Regions from separate parts of the Glycomyces sp. NPDC050141 genome, predicted to be linked through region 1. Evidence: predicted binding sites of a transcription regulator. Region 1 holds the regulator's gene; each other region holds the start of a gene.

What was found. The regulator HrcA, encoded in region 1, represses chaperone genes, less so after heat shock. The targets are predictions, from matches to a motif close to CTTAGCACTCNCNNNNNGNGAGTGCTAAG.
Positions count from the first base shown of each region.
Region 2: a site for HrcA is predicted at 1,270-1,298, ahead of groES (co-chaperone GroES). Genes of this name have one in related genera too.
Region 3: a site for HrcA is predicted at 1,872-1,900, ahead of groL (chaperonin GroEL). Genes of this name have one in related genera too.

Region 1 is NZ_JBVJHZ010000004.1:18,583-21,856, forward strand. It holds gene ACZ60M_RS03385 (CapA family protein) at 48-1,172, shown strand; gene hrcA (heat-inducible transcriptional repressor HrcA) at 1,283-2,299, shown strand; gene dnaJ (molecular chaperone DnaJ) at 2,315-3,274, shown strand, end outside.
Region 2 is NZ_JBVJHZ010000002.1:122,010-125,283, reverse strand. It holds gene ACZ60M_RS01855 (HigA family addiction module antitoxin) at 1-52, shown strand, start outside; gene ACZ60M_RS01850 (class I SAM-dependent methyltransferase) at 49-1,203, opposite strand; gene groES (co-chaperone GroES) at 1,432-1,731, shown strand; gene groL (chaperonin GroEL) at 1,787-3,274, shown strand, end outside.
Region 3 is NZ_JBVJHZ010000058.1:10,975-14,248, reverse strand. It holds gene groL (chaperonin GroEL) at 113-1,738, opposite strand; gene ACZ60M_RS23890 (hypothetical protein) at 1,969-2,907, opposite strand; gene ACZ60M_RS23885 (peptide MFS transporter) at 3,076-3,274, shown strand, end outside.

The DNA.
Region 1 (3,274 bases):
TCCGCGCACGGACCCCCCAATACGAACACCACCCGGAGCCCGCACCCATGCGCACTGCAACGCCCACACTCGCTCGCCGAGGCCTGCTCGTCGCCGCCTCCGCCGCCGGACTCGCGGCCGCCGCCGCCTGCGGCGAGGAAGAGCCGCCCCCGGTCGAGGACGAAGGCGGCCAGGCCGCCGAGGAGCCCACCTCCGAGGCCCCCTCGCCCGAGCCCCGCGAGATCACCATCACGCACGTGGGCGACACCATGCCCGGCTCCTACCCGAACCAGATGGCCGACGACGGCGGCGCGAGCTTCTTCAGCGGCGTCACCGACATCCTCCACGGCGACGTCGTCATCGCCAACCTCGAAGGCGCCCTCTCCACACAGGAGTTCGACAAGTGCGGCGGCGGCGAGTGCACCTACTTCCGCCTCCCCGGCGAGTACGCGCAGGTCTTCGCCGACGCCGGATTCGACGTCATCAACCAGGCCAACAACCACGGCTGGGACGCCGGACCCGACGGCGCCGTCGAAACCCAGGAAGCCGCCGAAGCCGCAGGCATGCAGGTCAGCGGCATCAAGGACGAAGTCTGCCTCGTCGAGACCGAGAGCGGCCTCACCGTCGGCATCGTCGGCTTCGCGCCCTACAGCTTCTACACCGACCTGCGCGACCTCGACGCCGTCGCCGCCCTCGTCGCCTCCGCCCGGGAGCAGGCCGACATCGTCATCGCCACCGCCCACGTCGGCGCCGAAGGCACCGACCACCGGCACGTCCCCGAAGGCGTCGAGAACTACATCGGCGAAGACCGCGGCAACACCCGCGAATTCGTCCACACCTGCATCGACAGCGGCGCCGACATCTTCGTCGGCCACGGACCCCACGTCCTGCGCGGCATCGAGTGGTACAACGGCAAACTCATCGTCCACTCCCTCGGGAACTTCGGCGGCGGCCAGGGCCTCTTCGCCACCGACGGCCCCCTCGGCCGCTCCGCCGTGCTCACCGCCACCTTCCGCGAGGACGGCACCCTCCTCGCCGCCAACGTCACCGCCACCCGCATGGACGGCGACGGCTACCCGCAGCTCGACGACGACAACGGCGCGTACGACGACTTCAACGAGCTCGCCGACGACTTCGGGGACGCCGGAGTGACCGTCGGCGACGACGGCGCGCTCGTCATCCCCTCTGCCTGACCGCACACGTAGACTGGCACTCCCGGACCGGGAGTGCCAGACTTGAGTCCGGCCGACTGAACCCGGGTCCGGTCCGGGACACACCGAACGACGGAGGGGACGTGGCGGCGATGGACGATCGCAAACTCGAAGTGCTGCGCGCCATCGTCGAGGACTACGTAGCCACCCAGGAACCCGTCGGCTCCAAAGCCGTCTCCCAGCGCCACGCCCTCGGCGTCTCCGCCGCGACCGTCCGCAACGACATGGCCTACCTCGAAGAGGCCGGGTACATCCAGCAGCCCCACACCTCCGCCGGACGCATCCCCACCGCCAAGGGCTACCGCCTCTTCGTCGACCGCCTCGGCAAGATCAAACCGCTCTCGGCCGCCGAACGCCGCGCCGTGCACCGCTTCCTCTCCGAAGCGATGGACCTCGACGACGTCGTCACCCGCACCGTGCGCCTCCTCGCCCAGCTCACCCACCAGGTCGCGGTCGTCCAGTACCCCAGCCTCAACCGCTCCTCCGTGCGCCACCTCGAACTCGTCTCGCTCACCCCGACCCGGCTCATGGTCGTCATGATCACCGACACCGGCCGCGTCGAGCAGCGCTACGTCGAGATGCCCGCCGAACTTAGCGAAGACGACGTCCTCGACCTGCGCCGCCTCGTCAACGAGCAGCTCCAGGGGAAGCCCCTCGCCGACGCCCCGCGCATCATCGCCGACCTCGCCGGACTCGCCCGCCCCGAGCTGCACACCACCGCCTCCGCGCTGGCGCGCGTGCTCCTGGACACGGTCGTCGCGCGCACCGAGGAACGCGTCGCCGTCGCGGGCGCCGCGAACCTGACGCGCCCGGGGAACTTCTTCGCCGGGTCCCTGCGGCCCATCCTCGAAGCCCTCGAGGAGGAGGTCGTGCTCATGCAGCTGCTGGGCCGCGCCGACTCCAACGCGCTCCTCACCGTGCGCATCGGCGACGAGAACAACCTCGACGACTTCCGCGAGACCACCGTGGTCACCGCCGGATACGGACCGGGTTCGGTGGTCGGCCACATGGGCGTCCTCGGACCCACCCGCATGGACTACCCGGGCACGATCGCGGCCGTCCGCGCCGTCGCCCGGTACGTGTCCGAGATTTTGGAACAGAACCGCTGACAGGACAGAGCGCACGTGGCTAAGGACTACTACGGCATTCTCGGCGTCGACCGGAACGCCACCGACGACGAACTCAAGAAGGCGTACCGGAAGCTGGCGCGCAAGTACCACCCCGACGTCAGCGACGAACCGGACGCGCAAGAGCGCCTCCAGGACATCAACGCCGCCTTCGAGGTCCTCATGGACCCGCAGAAGCGCGCCATCGTCGACGCCGGCGGCGACCCGTTCTCCCGCACCGCGAGCGGCGGCGCGGGCGGCGCGCCCTTCATGGGCTTCGAGGACATCATGGACGCCTTCTTCGGCGGCTCCATGGGCGGCTTCGGCCGCCGCGGCCCGCGCTCGCGCACCCGGCCCGGCAACGACGCGCTGCTGCGCCTCGACCTCGACCTCGAGGAGGTCGCGTTCGGCACCGAGTCGACCCTGACCGTGGACACCGCGATCCTCTGCGACTCCTGCGAAGGCTCCTGCACCGAAGGCGACGCCGAACCCCAGACCTGCTCGACCTGCGGCGGCTCCGGCGAAGTCCAAGTCGTACAACGTACGATCCTCGGCCAGGTGCGCACCGCGCGCCCGTGCTCGGCCTGCTCCGGCTACGGCACGATCATCACCGACCCGTGCCGCAAGTGCGGCGGCGAAGGCCGCGTGCGCTCGCGCCGCCGGATCACCGTGAAGGTTCCCGCCGGTGTCGAGGACGGCATGCGCATCCGCCTCTCCGGCGAAGGCGAAGTCGGCCCCGGCGGCGGCCCCGCCGGCGACCTCTACGTCGAAGTCCACGAGAAGCCCCACGAGGTCTTCACCCGCGAAGGCTCCGACCTGCGCTGCCGCGTCCGCGTCCCCATGACCCAGGCCGCGCTCGGCACGAAGCTCAACATCCACACCCTCGACGACCAGGTCGAAGTCGAAGTCGCCTCCGGCACGCAGCCGGGCACCATCAAGAAGGTCCGCGGCCACGGCGTCCCCCGCCTGCGCGGCGGC
Region 2 (3,274 bases), on a different contig from region 1:
CGACCGCCTGGCGAACGACCTGAGCCAGATCAAGCCGTTCGCGGCCGCTTAGGCCTCTTGGCAGAGGATTGCTGCGTGGGCGTCGCCCACTCGGGTCGCCACGAGCGTCGCTTCGTTGGGGCCCTTCAGCTTGAGCTGCTTTCGCAGGGCGGCCGGGTCGATGCCCGTTCCCCTTTGCTTGATCGTCAGGCGGCCGATGCCTCGTTCCGCCAGCAGCGCCTTGAGTTTCTTCGGGTGGAGCGGCCAGACTTCCTCTACCTTCCAGGCCCTCGCGAACGGGGTCTCGATCAACCTGTCGCTGTAGAGGTAGGCGATCGTCTCGTTCGCCGTGTGGGCTTCCAACTGCTCCGCCAGTTCGGCCACCAGGCCGGCCCGGATGACCGCGCCGTCGGGTTCGTAGAGGTATGCGGCGACCTCGCCGACCGGCGCGATCTCCTGGCCGCTTCCGGTCAGCTCGTGCCATTCGCCCGCCTTGCACAGGCTGGCGCGCCTCGGCACCTCGGCCGCCTCGCCCAGCCACAGGCACGCCTCGACCACGTCCCGGTCCACCGAGACCCATTCCGCTTCGGCGCCTTCGGGAATCCACGCGTGGTCGATGCCCGGGCCGAGCTTCAGCGCCGCGAACCTCGTTCCCGCCATGTGCGCCAGGACCCGGTCGAGGGGCGGCGAGTAGTCGGCGGGGTTGAAGTTGCGGGTCGAGCCGGAGCGCCGGGCCGGGTCGGCGAAGGCCGATTCGGCCAGCGGCGTCTCCAGTGCGTCCCCGACCGCGATCTCGACTGGGAGGCCCGTCGCCTCGGCGTTCGCCCTCGCGTACTCGGCCGTCGCCTCGTTCATGTCCACGGCTTCGACCCGCATGCCGGCCTCGGCGAACGCCAGGGCCTCGGTGCCGAGACCGCAGCACAGGTCCGTGACGGCCTGCGCGTGCCGGGCGAACCGCGCCGCCCGCCGTTCCGCGACGACCCACCGGGTGGCCTGCTCCAGTCCGGCCCGCGTGAAGTACAGCTTCGCCGCGCGTTCGCCGAACTTTCCCCGGGCCTTCTCCCTCAGCTCGGCGAGGGTCAGCGCCGCCGCCGCGAGGTCGGGTTCGATCCCGGCCTTCCGCAGGGCCAAGGGGGCCCGGTCGCCGTCGGTGCGCAGGGCGTCGGCGGCCCGGGTCTGGAGCTCGGGGCGGGCCCTGAGGGCGGCGAGCAGGCTGGTGTCCACGTGCCTCATGGTATGACGTTCGGAACCCGGTGTTGACGGTCCCCACCTGCGCGAACTAACTTACGTCTTAGCACTCGCAGGTCGAGATTGCTAAGCGCTATGATCGGCTTGGCACTCTCGATGCGAGAGTGCCAACAGCCACGGGCCGGTGCCTCGGCACCCGCGACGACGAGACCCGCGCCGTCGTGGCGCACATCCGTATTGAACACGAAGGTTTGGAGAAACCAAGTGAGCAAGGCTGCCATCAAGCCGCTGGGCGACCGCATCGTTGTCCAGGCCAACGAGGCCGAGACCACCACCGCTTCCGGCCTGGTCATCCCCGACACCGCCAAGGAGAAGCCCCAGGAGGGCACCGTTCTGGCCGTGGGCCCGGGCGCCTTCGACGACAAGGGCAACCGCCTCCCGATCGACGTCAAGGTCGGCGACGTGGTCATCTACTCCAAGTACGGCGGGACCGAGGTCAAGTACAACGGCGAGGAGTACCTCGTCCTGTCCTCGCGCGACGTCCTCGCGGTCGTCGAGAACTAGCACGCATCGGGCCCTTCCCGTGAAGGGCCCTTTCGTGTCTTAGGAAGGGAAACCCATGCCGAAGATTCTCAACTTCGCCGAGGACGCGCGGCACAACCTGCTGCACGGCATCGACCAGCTCGCCGACACCGTCAAGGTCACGCTCGGCCCGAAGGGCCGCAACGTGGTCCTCCAGCGCTCCTTCGGCGCGCCGCTGATCACCAACGACGGCGTGACGATCGCCAAGGAGATCGAGCTCGCCGACCCGTACGCCAACCTCGGCGCGCAGCTGGTCAAGGAAGTCGCGACCAAGACGAACGACGTCGCGGGCGACGGCACCACCACTGCCACGGTCCTCGCGCAGAAGATGAGCCGCGCGGGCATCAAGGCGGTCACGGCCGGGGCGAACCCGATCGCGATCCGCAAGGGCATCGAGGCCGCGGCGAACGCCGTCTCCGACGAGCTGCTGGCCCAGGCCATCCAGATCGACTCGCACGAGCACATCGCGCAGGTCGCGGCCGTCTCGGCGCAGGACCCGGAGATCGGCGAGCTCATCGCGAAGGCGATGGACGCGGTCGGCGCCGAGGGCGTCATCTCGGTCGAGGACGGCTCCAGCCTGGAGACCATCCTCGAGGTCACCGAGGGCATGCAGTTCGACAAGGGCTTCATCTCGCCGAACTTCATCACCGACCAGGACTCGCGCCAGACGGTCTTCGAGGACCCGTACATCCTCATCACCAACGCCAAGGTCGGCTCCATCGAGGAGCTGCTGCCGGTGCTGGAGCGGGTCGTCGAGACCTCGAAGCCGCTGCTCATCATCGCCGAGGACGTCGAGGGCCAGGCCCTGGCGACCCTCACGGTGAACGCCCTGCGCGGCACCCTTCGCGTGTGCGCCGTCAAGGCCCCGGCCTTCGGCGACCGCCGCAAGGCCATCCTGGGCGACATCGCGGCCCTCACGGGCGCCGAGGTCATCTCCTCCGAGGTGGGCCTGGAGCTCAAGGCCGCCGACCTGTCGCACCTGGGCCGGGCCCGCCGCGTCACCGTCTCCAAGGACGCCACCACGATCGTGGACGGCGCCGGGGAGAAGGAGACCGTCGACGCCCGCATCGCGCAGATCAAGCAGCAGGCTTCCACGACCGAGTCGTCCTGGGACCGCGAGAAGCTCGAAGAGCGCCTCGCGAAGCTCTCGGGCGGCGTGGCCGTGATCCAGGTCGGCGCGGCCACCGAGGTCGAGCTGAAGGAGCGCAAGCACCGGATCGAGGACGCGGTCAACGCGACCAAGGCCGCGGTCGAGGAGGGCATCGTCGCCGGCGGCGGCGCGGCCCTGGTGCACGCGATCAGCGTCCTCGAGAAGATCGAGCTGGACGACCCGGAGGCCCGCGTGGGCCTCAAGATCGTCGAGGAGTCCCTGTCCGAGCCGCTGCGCCGCATCGCGATCAACGCCGGCGAGTCCGGCGACGTGATCGTCAACGCGGTCGAGGGCAAGGGCTGGCGCGAGGGCTGGAACGCCGCCACCGGCGAGTACGAGGACCTGGTCGCGGCCGGCATCCTCGACCCGGTGAAG
Region 3 (3,274 bases), on a different contig from region 1:
CGCCGTCTGCACTGAAGGCCAGTACAGAGAAAGGGAGAACCACTCACAATACAGTGAGCGGTCCTCCCTCGCAGTACTCAGTAGGCCTGAGCAAGCAACCCTGAAGGGCTGCTTACATCATGCCGCCCATGCCGCCCATGTCGGGGGCGCCGCCGGCGCCTTCCTTCTCGGGGGCGTCGGCCACGACGGCCTCGGTGGTCAGGAACAGCGCGGCGATCGACGCGGCGTTCTGCAGCGCCGAGCGGGTGACCTTGGTCGGGTCGGGAATGCCCGCGGCGAGCATGTCCACGTACTCGCCGGTCGCGGCGTTCAGGCCGTGGCCGGTGGGCAGGTTGCGGACCTTCTCCACCACGACGCCGCCTTCGAGGCCGGCGTTCTCGGCGATGGCGCGCAGCGGCGCACCGAGCGAGCGGCGCACGATCTCCACACCGGTCGCCTCGTCGCCCTCGGCGTCGATCTTGTCGAAGGCGATCGCGCCGGCCTGGGCCAGCGCGGTGCCGCCACCGGCGAGGATGCCCTCTTCAACGGCGGCCTTGGCGTTGCGCACGGCGTCTTCGACGCGGTGCTTGCGCTCCTTGAGCTCGACCTCGGTGGCCGCGCCGACCTTGATCACGGCGACGCCGCCGGCGAGGCGCGCGAGGCGCTCCTGCAGCTTCTCGCGGTCGTAGTCGGAGTCGGAGTTGTCGATCTCGGCGCGGATCTGGTTGATCCGGCCCTGGATCGCTTCCTCTTCGCCGCCACCGTCGACGATGATGGTGTCGTCCTTGGTGATGACGACCTTGCGGGCCTGGCCCAGCAGGGAGATGTCGGTGTTCTCGAGCTTGAGGCCGATCTCCTCGGAGATGACCTGGCCGCCGGTGAGGATCGCGATGTCGCCGAGCATGGCCTTGCGGCGGTCGCCGAAGCCGGGGGCCTTGACGGCGGCCGACTTGAAGATGCCGCGGATCTTGTTCACCACGAGGGTCGGGAGGGCTTCGCCGTCCACGTCCTCGGCGATGATCAGGAGCGGCTTGCCGGTCTGGGTGACCTTCTCCAGGGTCGGGAGGAGGTCCTTGACCGCGGAGATCTTCTGGTTCGCGACGAGGATGTACGGCTCCTCGAGCACGGCCTCCATGCGGTCCTGGTCGGTCACGAAGTAACCGGACAGGTAGCCCTTGTCGAAGCGCATGCCCTCGGTGAGCTCGAGGTCGAGGCCGAAGGTGTTCGACTCCTCGACGGTGATGACGCCTTCCTTGCCGACCTTCTCCATCGCCTCGGCGATGATGGCGCCGACGGTGACGTCACCGGCGGAGATCGAAGCGGTGGAGGCGATCTGCTCCTCGGTCTCGACCTCGGTGGAGGTGGACTGGAGGTGCTCGACGACGGCGGCGACGGCCTTCTCGATGCCCTTCTTGATGGCGATCGGGTTGGCGCCGGCGGCGACCGCGCGGAGGCCTTCCTTGACGAGGGCCTGGGCCAGGACCGTGGCGGTCGTGGTGCCGTCACCGGCCACGTCGTCGGTCTTCTTGGCGACTTCCTTGACCAGTTCGGCGCCGATGCGCTCGTACGGGTCTTCGAGCTCGATCTCCTTGGCGACGGAGACACCGTCGTTGGTGATCGTCGGGGCGCCCCACTTCTTGTCGAGCACCACGTTGCGGCCCTTCGGGCCGAGGGTCACCTTGACGGCTTCGGCGAGGGTGTTCATGCCTCGTTCGAGCCCGCGGCGAGCCTCCTCGTCGAATGCGATCATCTTCGCCATGGTCGATGGCTTCCTTTCGGAGAACGTTCGTGGTCGACGGTGAGGCGGCAAACCCGCGACGGCGGGCCCTGTCACGAGCCCGACCACCTCAACGCTTTATTAGCACTCGCCAGCTGCGAGTGCCAGCTCCAGGTATAGCACTCTCGCCTTGAGAGTGCCAATCCGGGGCGTGGAACACGTGGTGAAAGGTAAAGAGGCCCGGGCTGGAGCCCGGGCCTCTTCGCTTGCCGCTACTGGTTCGGCATGGGATGTCCGGGCTCGCCTGGGTCGACCGGGTCGACGGCGACGCCCGCGGCCTCGGCCGAGAGCGAGGTGGCGGAGACCGATTCGGCGCGGCCGCGCAGCCAGGCGTACGTGCACAGGGACGCGGCGAGAATCCAGATCATGGGCACGAGCAGGAGCAGGGCCATGACCGCTTCGGTGAGGATCGTGAAGACCGCGGCGAGCCAGGGCGCGAAGACGGCGTGCCAGACCCCGGCGAGGAGGAGGCCGACGAGCCCGATGATGAGGTTCGCGGCGAAGGCGACGAGGACCACGATGATGATGCGGCCCAGGGCGGCCCAGAACGCGGAGTGCGTGAGCTGGATGGAGCGGGCGTAGGGGCTGCGGCGGGATTCGAAGACGGCGGCGGGGGCCATGAGGCTGAGCGCGAAGATCGCCCACAGGCCGGGCAGGACGCACAGGACGAGGCCGGCGGCGACGGTGACCCCGGCGAGCAGGAGCCACAGGAAGAACTTGCCGCCGCGCCGGAAGCCGAAGGAGAAGGCCTCGCCGAGGGCGAGGAACCCGCCCGCGGCTTCGGCGGCGGCCGTGCGGACCCCGGCGAGCGCGGCGGAGCCGGAGACGTAGAGGACGGCGAGGGTGAGGATCGCGCCGATGATGCCGACGGCGGCGCTCGGGTTGACCTCGCGGACGACGGTGCCCCAGTCGGTCTGGGTGATGTCGATGTCGGGGGTGCGGACGGTGTTGTTGTAGGCGCCGAGAATCCAGCGGGGCAGGACGACGCCGATGAGGAGGATGAGCCCGACCGTGCGCCAGGAGCGCTGGACGACGTCCATGGACGCGTGCCACCAGCCCTCGAACGTGTCGGTCACGAGGGGGTCGCCGCCCGAGAAGCGGCCCGACGGCTCGCCCGGCTGCCCGGCATTCCAGTAAGGATCGTCGCTCATAGGCCGGATCGTAAACCAATGAAACGCGCATATCAGACAAACGACTGCAACGCATCCGTTCGGGGATGACACGTTCGCGCGTTCGCCTGCCCGGCCGCGCGCGAGCCACTACCGTACGCAGGTATCGGCGCACGTCGCGCCGGATCGCCGAGCACCTTGGGAGCGCCGATGTCCCACCGCGAGATGCGTCCCGTCGGCCGCGAGAAGACCTTCTTCGGGCATCCCCGCGGCCTCGCCGTCCTCTTCGGGACCGAGATGTGGGAGCGGTTCAGCTTCTACGGCCTGCAGGGCATCCTGCTCACCTTCCTCACCGCCTCCATCGCGGAGAACGGCCTCGGGCTCGATGACACCGTCGCCGTCCCGATCG